2 regions of the Vogesella perlucida genome follow, and region 1 is predicted to be linked to the other one. Evidence: predicted binding sites of a transcription regulator. Region 1 holds the regulator's gene; the other holds the start of a gene.
The links. Region 1 encodes HrcA, which represses chaperone genes, less so after heat shock. Its sites were predicted from a motif close to ATTAGCACTCGNNNNNNNCGAGTGCTAAT; they were not measured.
Positions count from the first base shown of each region.

Region 2: a site for HrcA is predicted at 2,316-2,344, ahead of rpoH (RNA polymerase sigma factor RpoH). Genes of this name have one in related genera too.

Region 1 covers NZ_CEETRO010000002.1:187,397-192,812, reverse strand. Annotated here, with positions in the region: gene dnaX (DNA polymerase III subunit gamma/tau) at 1-514, opposite strand, end outside; gene mltB (lytic murein transglycosylase B) at 619-1,635, opposite strand; gene hrcA (heat-inducible transcriptional repressor HrcA) at 1,683-2,702, opposite strand; gene recA (recombinase RecA) at 2,945-4,009, shown strand; gene recX (recombination regulator RecX) at 4,009-4,473, shown strand; gene alaS (alanine--tRNA ligase) at 4,689-5,416, shown strand, end outside.
Region 2 covers NZ_CEETRO010000003.1:130,376-135,791, forward strand. Annotated here, with positions in the region: gene ftsY (signal recognition particle-docking protein FtsY) at 1-660, shown strand, start outside; gene ftsE (cell division ATP-binding protein FtsE) at 705-1,358, shown strand; gene ftsX (permease-like cell division protein FtsX) at 1,355-2,266, shown strand; gene rpoH (RNA polymerase sigma factor RpoH) at 2,379-3,239, shown strand; gene ACZ9XP_RS05505 (PglL family O-oligosaccharyltransferase) at 3,330-4,877, opposite strand; gene ACZ9XP_RS05510 (hypothetical protein) at 4,876-5,178, shown strand; gene ACZ9XP_RS05515 (PglL family O-oligosaccharyltransferase) at 5,161-5,416, opposite strand, start outside.

The DNA of each region.
Region 1 (5,416 bases):
GCAGGCAGCGGCTCAGCACCGTTACCGGCACTTTTTGCGGGTCGGTGGTGGCCAGGATGAATTTCACGTGCGCTGGCGGCTCTTCCAGCGTCTTGAGCATGGCGTTGAAGGCACTTTTGGACAGCATGTGCACTTCATCGATGATGTAGACCTTATAGCGCCCCATGGTGGGGGTGTACTGGGCGTTTTCCAGCACTTCGCGGATGTTGTCGATACCGGTATTGGAGGCGGCGTCGATCTCCAGCAGGTCCACAAAACGGCCTGCGTCGATCTGGGTGCACGCCTGGCACACGCCACACGGCTCGGCCGTGGTGCCGGTTTCGCAGTTCAGGCTCTTGGCCAGAATACGCGCGATGGTGGTTTTGCCCACGCCACGGGTACCGGTCAGCAGGTAGGCGTGGTGCAGGCGGGATTCTTTCAGCGCATTGGACAGGGCGCGTACCACGTGCTCCTGGCCAACCAGGTCGGCAAAGCGCTTGGGGCGCCACTTTCGGGCGAGAACTTGATAGGTCATGGCGCGGAATTCTAAAGGGATTCGCCGGGTATGGCGACTATTTCAGCGCAACCGCCAGCCGCTCGGTACACAGCTGGCCATACTGGCTCCGGCGGCCTGGCACCTTATTGCCCTGCGCCCGCAGCCATGCGCGCCTGCACAAAGCGTGCGCGCATTTCCTGTGCCAGCTCGTGCGTGACCATGGCGTATAGGGTGCTCTTGTTGTAGCGGGTAATGGTGTAAAAATTATTGAGACCCAGCCAGTAGCGCGTGTCGCCCGGCGCCACTTCCAGCGGCACCAGTACGGCCAGCGCGTCGTCGCGCACCGGCGCTTGTGGCATGACGCCACGGGCTTTCAGCTCGGCCACGGTGTAGTGCAGGTTGAATTTATCCGCCACCAGCGCATCCGGCACGGTGCCGGGTACCAGCTCGGCCGGTACCACCACGTCGTCCCCGCCCAGCCAGCCGTGCTCGCGGAAGTAGTTGGCCACACTACCGATAGCATCGACAGGGTTGTTCCAGATATCACGGTGGCCATCGCCATCAAAATCCACCGCCCACTTGCGGTGGCTGGACGGCATGAACTGCGGCAGGCCCATGGCACCGGCGTAGCTGCCTTTGAGGGTGAGTGCGTTGACGTTTTCGCTGCGCGCCAAGCGGAAAAACTCGGACAGCTCGGCGCGGAAGAAGTCGGCACGGCGCGGGTAGTCGAATGCCAGCGTGGACAACGCATCGGCCAGACGGAAGCCGCCAGTATTACGGCCGTAGCGCGTTTCGATACCAATAATGGCCACGATGATTTCCGGCGGCACCTTGTAGGTATCAGCCGCCTTCTGCAGGGTGCTTTCATGCTGCTGCCAGAACGCTACGCCCTCCTGCATCAGCTTGTCGTTATAAAAGCTGGGGCGAAACTGGTACCACGGCCGCGCCGTGGACGGTTTATCCATAATGGCGATGATGTTCGGCTTGAGCTCCACATTGGCAAACACGCTTTCCAGCTCGGCACGGCTCAGCTCGCCGGTGGCAACTTGTTCGTCGATATAGCGTTGCACGTCCGGGCGCATCAGCAGCGCCACGTCGGCATGGGCAACACCGGCTGCCAGCAGGCTGGTCACGGCTAGCAGGGTTTTCAGGAGAGTCATGGGGAATACCAAGGTTGGCCGCAGCCAACACACTGCGACACAGGGGGTCAATCGTTGAAATTCAGCGCACTCGATACCAGCCGCGCGGTGATGTCCACAATCGGGATCACCCGCTCGTAGGCCATGCGGGTGGGGCCTACCACGCCCAGCGCACCCACGACCTGGCCGTTTAGCCGGTACGGGGCAATCACCACGCTGCAGTCGTCCAGCGTTACCACGCCGGACTCGTCGCCGATGAAAAGGTTCACGCCGGGGGCGCGGCGGCTTTGCTCCAGCAGCTGCAACAGCTCGGTCTTGCGCTGGAAGGTATCGAACAGCTCGCGCAGGCGGTTCAGGTCGCCGGAAAAATCGCTCACGTTCAGCAGCTTGCCCTGCCCGCTAATCACCAGGTCGTCACCACCGTGCAGCGCTTGCTGGCCAAACTGGATGGCCAGCTGCATCAGCTCGGAAATATCGCCACGCAGCTGCTGCAGCTCCTCCCCTACCCGGCTGGCCACGCCACCCAGTGCTTGCCCTGCGTAATGCTGGTTCAGGAAGTTGGCCGCTTCGATCAGCTCACTGCCGCTGTAGTCGCGTGCGGTATTGAACAGGTGGTTTTGCACATCGCCTTCCAGCGTCACCAGAATCAGCAACACCCGCCGCTCGGACAGGCGCAAAAACTCCACCTGGCGAAACGCGGCATCGGCGCGCTGCGGCGTCATCACCACGCCGGCAAACTGCGTCAGCTCGGCCAGCAGCTGCGACGCTGCCTTCACGACCCGTTTGGGGCTGTCCGGCTGCAGCGTATGCCGCAGCTCGGCCACGGCAGGCTCGGTCAGCTGTTGCACGGTCAACAGGCGGTCGACAAACAGACGGTAGCCACGCGGCGTAGGCACGCGCCCGGCCGAGGTATGCGGTGAGGCAATCAGCCCCAGCCCTTCCAGGTCGGCCAGCATATTGCGGATGGACGCCGACGACAGCTCCAGCCCCGACACCGTGGCCAGGGTTTTGGACGCCACAGGCTGGCCATCGGCGATATAACGCTCTACCAGCACCTTGAGCAAATGTTGAGTGCGATCGTTCAGCATGCTGCCATTCTGTCACAGCTTGCCCGCCAGCCAAAGGCTTTGCCGCATCACAGCCTGGCGGCGCGCCCGCCGGCTTGGTCGCGCCGCCTTTTGTGCGATAATCCGCTGATTGTATTCATCACCGCCACAGCGCTGTGGCGCGCATGCATCGCTGCCTGTCGTTTTTATTTGGCAGGCCAGATGAAAACGTACATAATCAAAAGCTGAATCGTTATCCACCCCGTTGAATGAATGGAGCAAGCATGGCAGAGCGTTCCGAAGACAAAAGCAAGGCGCTGAGTGCAGCGCTGGCGCAAATTGAAAAGCAGTTCGGCAAAGGCTCGATCATGCGCATGAGCGACAACCAGATCACCGAAAACCTGCAAGTCATCAGCACCGGCTCGCTGGGCCTGGACCTGGCACTGGGTGTGGGTGGCCTGCCGCGTGGCCGTGTGGTGGAAATCTACGGCCCGGAATCGTCCGGTAAAACCACGCTGTGTCTGCAGGTGGTTGCCGAAGCACAAAAACTGGGTGGTACCTGCGCCTATATCGATGCCGAAAACGCGCTGGACCCGCAATACGCACAAAAACTGGGCGTATCGGTAGAAGACCTGCTGATCTCGCAGCCGGACACCGGTGAACAGGCACTGGAAATCTGCGACATGCTGGTACGCTCCGGCGGCGTGGATGTCATCATTGTGGACTCGGTAGCTGCCCTGGTTCCCAAAGCCGAAATCGAAGGCGAAATGGGCGACAGCCACGTGGGCTTGCAAGCCCGCCTGATGAGCCAGGCACTGCGCAAACTCACCGGCAACATCAAGCGCACCAACACCCTGGTGGTGTTCATCAACCAGATCCGCATGAAGATCGGCGTGATGTTCGGCAGCCCGGAAACCACCACTGGCGGTAACGCCCTGAAATTCTACGCCTCGGTACGTATGGATATCCGCCGCATTGGCGGTATCAAGAAAGGCGAAGAAATCATCGGTAACGAAACCCGCGTGAAAGTGGTGAAAAACAAGGTATCGCCACCGTTCAAGCAAGCCGGCTTTGACATCCTGTACGGTGAAGGCATCAGCCGCGAGGGCGAAATCATCGAGCTGGGCGTAGAGCACGGCTTTATCGACAAATCCGGCGCCTGGTACGCCTACAACGGCCAGAAAATCGGCCAGGGCAAGGACAACACCCGCGAATGGCTGAAATCCAACCCGGCCATTGCCCAGGAAATCGAGCGCAAAATCCGCGAAGCCGTGGGTATCAAGGTAGAAATTACCGAAGGCAAGCCGGACGCAGACGAAGAGCTGCTGGACGACACCTTCGACGCCTGATGGAAAAACCGGGCAAAAGCCTGAAGGCAAGAGCCGTCGACCTTCTGTCCCGCCGCGAATATACGCGGCTGGAGCTGAAGCGGCGGCTTTCGCCTTTTGCAGAAAACGCAGAAGAAGTGGACGCCCTGCTGGACGAGCTGGCCGCCAGCCGCTGGCAAAGCGACGCCCGCTTTGCCGAACAGTTTGCCGACAGCCGCAGCCGCAAGTACGGCAGCCGCCGCGTGGCCATGGAAATGCGCGAACGTGGCGTAGACAGCGACACCATCAAGCAGACCCTGTCCAGCCACAACGACCTGGCCACCGCACGCAGCCAGTGGCTGCGCAAATTCGGCCAACCCGCCAGCGATGCCGCCGGGCGCGCCAAACAGATGCGTTTTCTGGCCAGCCGCGGCTTTGGCATGGATACCATCCGGCAAGTCATCAAAGGCTGTGACGAATGGCCGGATGACGATGCACAAAGCTAGTCAGCCAGCGCTGCTTCGATAAGCGCACCCGCCACCCGCTGTGGCCAACATAGCGCACGGCCAGCCACACACCGGCAGCAGCCGAAAATGCGCCCCGCCGTGCACAAGGTTGGCCGCAAGGCTTGCCAGCACGGTGCGCAGTTGCCACAATCGACCGATATTCACGCGTCGCGTGTCGCCGTTTTCAGAATCCGACCCAATACGACCCATAAATCATGAAAACCTCCGCCATTCGCCAGAAGTTTCTGGACTTTTTTGCTTCCAAAAATCACCAGGTTGTCCCGTCCAGCAGCCTGATTCCGGGCAACGACCCTACCCTGATGTTCACCGTGGCCGGCATGGTACAGTTCAAAGACCTGTTCCTGGGCTTTGAAAAACGCGACTACACCCGCGCCACCACCAGCCAGAAATGCCTGCGCGCCGGCGGCAAGCACAACGACCTGGAAAACGTGGGCTACACCGCCCGCCACCACACTTTCTTTGAAATGCTGGGCAACTTCAGCTTTGGCGACTACTTCAAGCACGACGCCATCACCTTTGCCTGGGAATTCCTCACCGGCGAACAGTGGCTGAACCTGCCCAAAGACAAGCTGATGGTGACCGTGTACGCCAGCGATGACGAAGCGTACGACATCTGGCACAAAGTGGTAGGCGTGCCTGCCGACAAGATCGTGCGCATTGGCGACAACAAAGGCGCACCGTACGCGTCCGACAACTTCTGGACCATGGGCGACACCGGCCCGTGTGGCCCGTGTACCGAGATTTTCTATGACCACGGTCCAAGCGTGGCCGGCGGTCCTCCAGGCAGCCCGGACGAAGACGGCGACCGCTACATGGAAATCTGGAATAACGTGTTCATGCAATTTAACCGCGACGAAACCGGCACCCTGCACCCGCTGCCGAAACCGTCCGTGGATACCGGTATGGGCCTGGAGCGCCTGTC
Region 2 (5,416 bases), on a different contig from region 1:
CTGGGTGAGTTGATCGGCCCACTGGAGGTGCCGCTGGATACAGCGGGCAAGAAACCTTTCGTGATCATGATGGTGGGTGTTAACGGTGCGGGCAAGACGACCTCCATCGGCAAGCTGGCCAAATACTTTCAGAGCCAGGGCAAAAGCGTGTTGCTGGCGGCCGGCGACACCTTCCGTGCAGCAGCCCGCGAGCAGCTGATGGCGTGGGGCGAGCGTAACAACGTGACCGTGATTGCCCAGCAAAGCGGTGATGCAGCCGCCGTCTGTTACGACGCCATCCAGGCAGCCACCGCACGCGGCATCGATATCGTGCTGGCCGACACCGCAGGCCGCCTACCCACGCAGCTGCACCTGATGGAAGAAATCAAGAAGGTGAAACGCGTGATCCAGAAGGCTATTCCGGATGGCCCGCACGAAGTCATGCTGGTGCTGGATGCCAACATCGGCCAGAACGCGATCAATCAGGTTATCGCGTTTGACGATGCCCTGGGGCTCACCGGCCTGGTACTCACCAAGCTGGACGGCACCGCCAAAGGTGGCGTGATTGCCGCTATCGCCAAACAACGCCCGGTGCCGCTGCGCTTTATCGGCGTGGGTGAAAGCATTGATGATCTGCGCCCCTTCCAGGCCAGCCCGTACATCGACGCGCTGTTTGACTAGACCCGCTTGCTGCGGCCAACCTTTGCCCCAGATGAGGAGGCGCAATGATCCAGTTTGAACAGGTGAGCAAACGCTACCCGGGCGGGCACGATGCGCTCAAGAACCTGTCTTTCACGATAGACAGCGGCGAGATGCTGTTTCTGGCCGGCCATTCCGGCGCGGGTAAAAGCACACTATTAAAGCTGATTTCCGGCATAGAACGCGCCACCAGCGGCAATGTACTGGTAAACGACCAGAACCTGAGCCGGCTGCGCCCCAGCCAGCTGCCCTACGTGCGCCAGCATATCGGCATCGTCTTTCAAGACCACAAGATCCTGTTTGATCGCAGCGTGTTCGATAATGTCATGCTGCCGCTGGACATCATCGGCTTCGACCGGCGGGATGCGGCGCGCCGTGTGCGGGCTGCACTGGACAAAGTAGGCTTGCTGGGCAAAGAAAAGGTGATGCCGGTACGGCTTTCCGGCGGTGAGCAACAGCGGCTGTGCATTGCCCGGGCGGTAGTCCACCGCCCAAGTATTCTGCTGGCCGACGAACCCTCCGCCAACCTGGACCGCGCCTACGCGCTGGACATCATGGAGCTGTTCAAATCCTTCCATCAAGTAGGCGTCACTGTCATTGTCTCGGCGCACGATGAAACGCTGATGGAAGACTACGGTCGCCGCATTATCCGCCTGCGCGAGGGCCAGTTTGCGTCATGAAACATTACTTCTACCTGCACTGGCAGGACGCCCGCCTGGCCCTGCTGAAAATGTTGCGCCAGCCCATTGGCAGCCTGCTGAATCTGCTGATGCTGGCCATCGCCCTATCGCTGCCAGTGTCGCTGTATCTCGCCGCCACCAGTGTACAAGCCTGGGTGGGCAAGCTGACTGCCACCCCACAAATTACGCTGTTCATGGAGTTATCCACCGAACAAGCCGACCTGGCCGCCGTACAAGCCAGCCTGCAGACCCACCCGCGCGTGGCCAGCTTCAGTTTCATCTCGAAAGAAGCCGCACTGCAGCAGCTAGAACAGCGTAGCGGCATGAGCGGCATTGGCGAAGGCCTAGGCAGCAACCCCCTACCCCATGCTTTTGTCGTACAGCCTAAAGCCGACGCCACGCCGGAAGCTCTGGAAATGCTGCAACGGGAGCTTTCCGGGCTGCCGATGGTAGAGCAGGCGCAGTTTGACGCAGCCTGGGCCAAACGCCTGCACGGCCTGCTGGAGCTGGCCATGCAGCTAGCGTGGTTCCTGGGCATCAGCTTTGGCCTGGCACTGGTGCTGATCACCCACAACAGCATCCGCATGCAGATACTGGCCCGGCAGGAAGAGATCGAAGTGGCCAAACTGATTGGCGCGACCGACAGCTTTATCCGCCGCCCTTTCATGTACTACGCCGTGTGGCAGGGCCTGCTCAGCACGCTGTGCTGCTGGGCATTGTGTAGTGTGTTTGTGGCGCAAGCCGCCCCAGCATTGAATGGCTTTGCGCAGCTGTACAGCGAAAGCATTACCCTGCGCAGCCTGCAGCCAGGCGAACTGGCACTGTTGGCCGCAAGCAGCATTGCGCTGGGCATTGTGGGCGCCCGCCTGGCTGCAGGCCACTATCTGCGCCGCCTACGCGCCCGCTAAGCCGCTATCAACATCATAAATAAATGCCATCGCCGGGAACCTGTGCTCTTCTGGCACTCTCATACCGGGAGTGCTAAGATCAAGCTCAGGTTTCCACAAGGATAATCAGCGTATGACCACGATTGCTTTGCCCGTACTCTCTGCCAATGGCAGCCTGGAACAGTACATCCAGACCGTCAACAGCATTCCCATGCTCACGCCGGAAGAAGAGTTCGAGCTTGCCACGCGCCAGCAGGAACAAGGCGACCTGGAAGCAGCCAAACGGCTGGTGCTGTCGCACCTGCGCGTCGTGGTGTCCATCGCCCGCGGCTACTCCGGCTATGGCCTGCCGCAAGCCGACCTGATTCAGGAAGGCAATATCGGCCTGATGAAGGCTGTAAAGCGCTTCGAGCCTACCCGCGGCGTGCGCTTGTTCTCGTTTGCCGTGCACTGGATCAAGGCCGAAATTCACGAATTCATCCTGCGCAACTGGCGCCTGGTGCGCATTGCCACCACCAAGCCGCAGCGCAAGCTGTTCTTTAACCTGCGCAGCATGAAGCAGGGGTTTTCGGCGCTGTCCGAAAAAGAAGCGCAGTCTATCGCCGAACAGCTGGGCGTGAAGCCGGAAGAAGTCCGCGAAATGGAAACGCGCATGAGCGGCCAGGATATGGCCCTGATGGCAGACGATGGCGACGACGACGGCTTTGCCCCGATCGATTGGCTGGCCGACAGCCATCACGAGCCTACCCGCGCCATGGAACGCCACGCGCTGGACACCCTGCAAGGCGAGGGTATCGAGCACGCACTGGCCACGCTGGACCCGCGCAGCCGCCGGATTATCGAAGCACGCTGGCTGGCCGATGACAGCGGTGCCACCCTGCACGATCTGGCCGCCGAGTTTGGCGTGTCTGCCGAGCGTATCCGCCAGATCGAAGCCAAAGCACTGGGCAAGATGAAGGCGGCGCTCAGTCACGGTGTGGTAATCGACGCCTGATCGCCACTGGTTAGCTCAGCAAAACAAAGCCCGCTTGCATCACAAGCGGGCTTTTTCATGTGCAGCAGGCCACCTGACGGTGGCTTTGAACTATCGATACTGTGGCGGTAGTTTGTCCGTCGCAGCTTGCGCCATCGCACGCAGGCGCGCCCAGGCTGGCTCGTTTTCGTCCAGCTCGGCCAGAAAATCGGGCGCATAGGTCGGGAAAGACGCCAAGGCCAGGCTAAAGGTATGCGCCGCCTTGTCCTGCTCACCCGCCAGCGCTTCCATCTGCGCCTTGCGACGCAATACGTCCGGGTACGGCCGGAATGCAGCCATGCGCTCCAGCCAATGACGCTGCGTTTTCAAAGCCTGCGGCGTGGGCGTAATAACGTCATCCAGCAAGCCCAGCGCGTGCGAGGCAAACATAGGTTCGTGGCGGATGATCTGCTCCAGCCGCTGTTGCTGGCGCTGGGTAGTGGGGTAATACAAACCCTGCATCTCGCGATAGCGCCAGCTGCCATAGGCGGCCAACAGCAACAACGCTACGGCCAACACTGCATACACGGGCGCCACCCAGCCTAGCGGAGCCTCATCTGTCTCTGGTGCCAGTGCCAGCATCATCACCATGACCGCAGGAAAATACAGGTACCACAGCGGGTATTCCAGCATGCTGTGGATCAGGGTGATGGCCATGATGGCCAACGGCACCAGGTGTACCGGCTCGACCCGGCGACCAAAGTAAGGCCAGGCTGCCCAAGCAAAACCCAGCAACGCACACAAGGTGCCAGCCAGGCCCATTTCGGCCAGCAACTGGAACACCAGATTGTGGGCATTGGCAAACAGGCCGCTATTAACGCCGGCATTGGCAAACTGCGGCAGCATCTGCAAACGCACGCTCTCCGAGGCGTACTGATACCAGCCAAAGCCGTAGCCCGGGTGTTCGATAAACACAATCCAGGCCTTGCCCCACTCGGCCAAACGCCGTGCACCCATGCCATCGCTGTTTGCGGCCAACCTTTCCAGCCCGCTAGCCGCCACAGGGCCATGCAACAGTGGCGCCAGCAGTTTTTCGCCCAGCGGCAGGGCAAACTGCATCGCTACCATCAGCGCCACGGCTAGCCACATCACCCGCATCATCTTTGCCGACTGCGGCACCCGCAAACGCCAATGCCACCAGCCCGCCAGCACAGCCAGGGCAAAAGCGTACAACAGCACCGTACGTGAGCCAGCAAAGGCAATCGACAGCGACAGCCAAGCAATCGCCAGCCATAGCCGGCGCTGCACCAGCTGGCCACTCGCCAGTAACCAGGCCGCAGCCACCACGCCCCAGGTCAGATAATGCGCATACTGGTTACGTTGGCCGATGTGGCCGAACACATTGGTCGTGGGGTGGCTGCTGTCGTAGAACAACACGCCCCCCATGGCCTGCGCCAGCCCGGTAACCTGCGCCAAACCGATGAGGGACTGCAGCAGCGTGCCAATCAGAATCGCCTGGCACAGAAAGGTAATCAACCCCGTGGCGCCCCAGCGCACGCGCACGCGCACCACCGCCAGTGCCAACACCGACAGCGCCACAAAGGCCAGCGCCGTCGCCTGATTCAAGCCTGGAAACAATACCGGTACAAACCACGGCTGTAGCGCCCACACCAGCGCCATGATCATCATCCAGATGCTCGCACGCGGCCATGGCAACGACGTGGCAGGCAACAGCAAACTCGCCAAAGCAGCGCAGCACACGACCGTGATTTCACCCCACCACTGCGGTAAGGGCAAAAAGTGGAAACGCGACAGAAAAGGAAAAATAGTGATCGCGGCCAACAATAAAGCAGCGATACGGACACGCTTGGTGTCACCCATCAGAAAAGCAGACATGAATCACGCTCACCGGCGCTGGCAAAGGCCGAAGCATAGCCGATGCCAGGCTGGCGAGCAAAAACAGCTAGTTAAAGTGCGGTAAGCGCGGCGGGCGCACTGGCAAACCGGTGGTGACCTGGCGTACCAAGGCTGCATCGCCCTGACGCTGTTGTGTGACAGCCCCCATCGCCGCTTTATCCAGTAGTGGCTGCAGGCGGGTATCACCACTACTGGCAATCACCATGGCACAACGCGGGGCATCAGCCGGGTAAGCTGCCTGCAGCATGCGCAAACTGTCTTGTGCCGCGACGGGCTGGCCAGACCACTGGCGCAGCATCGCT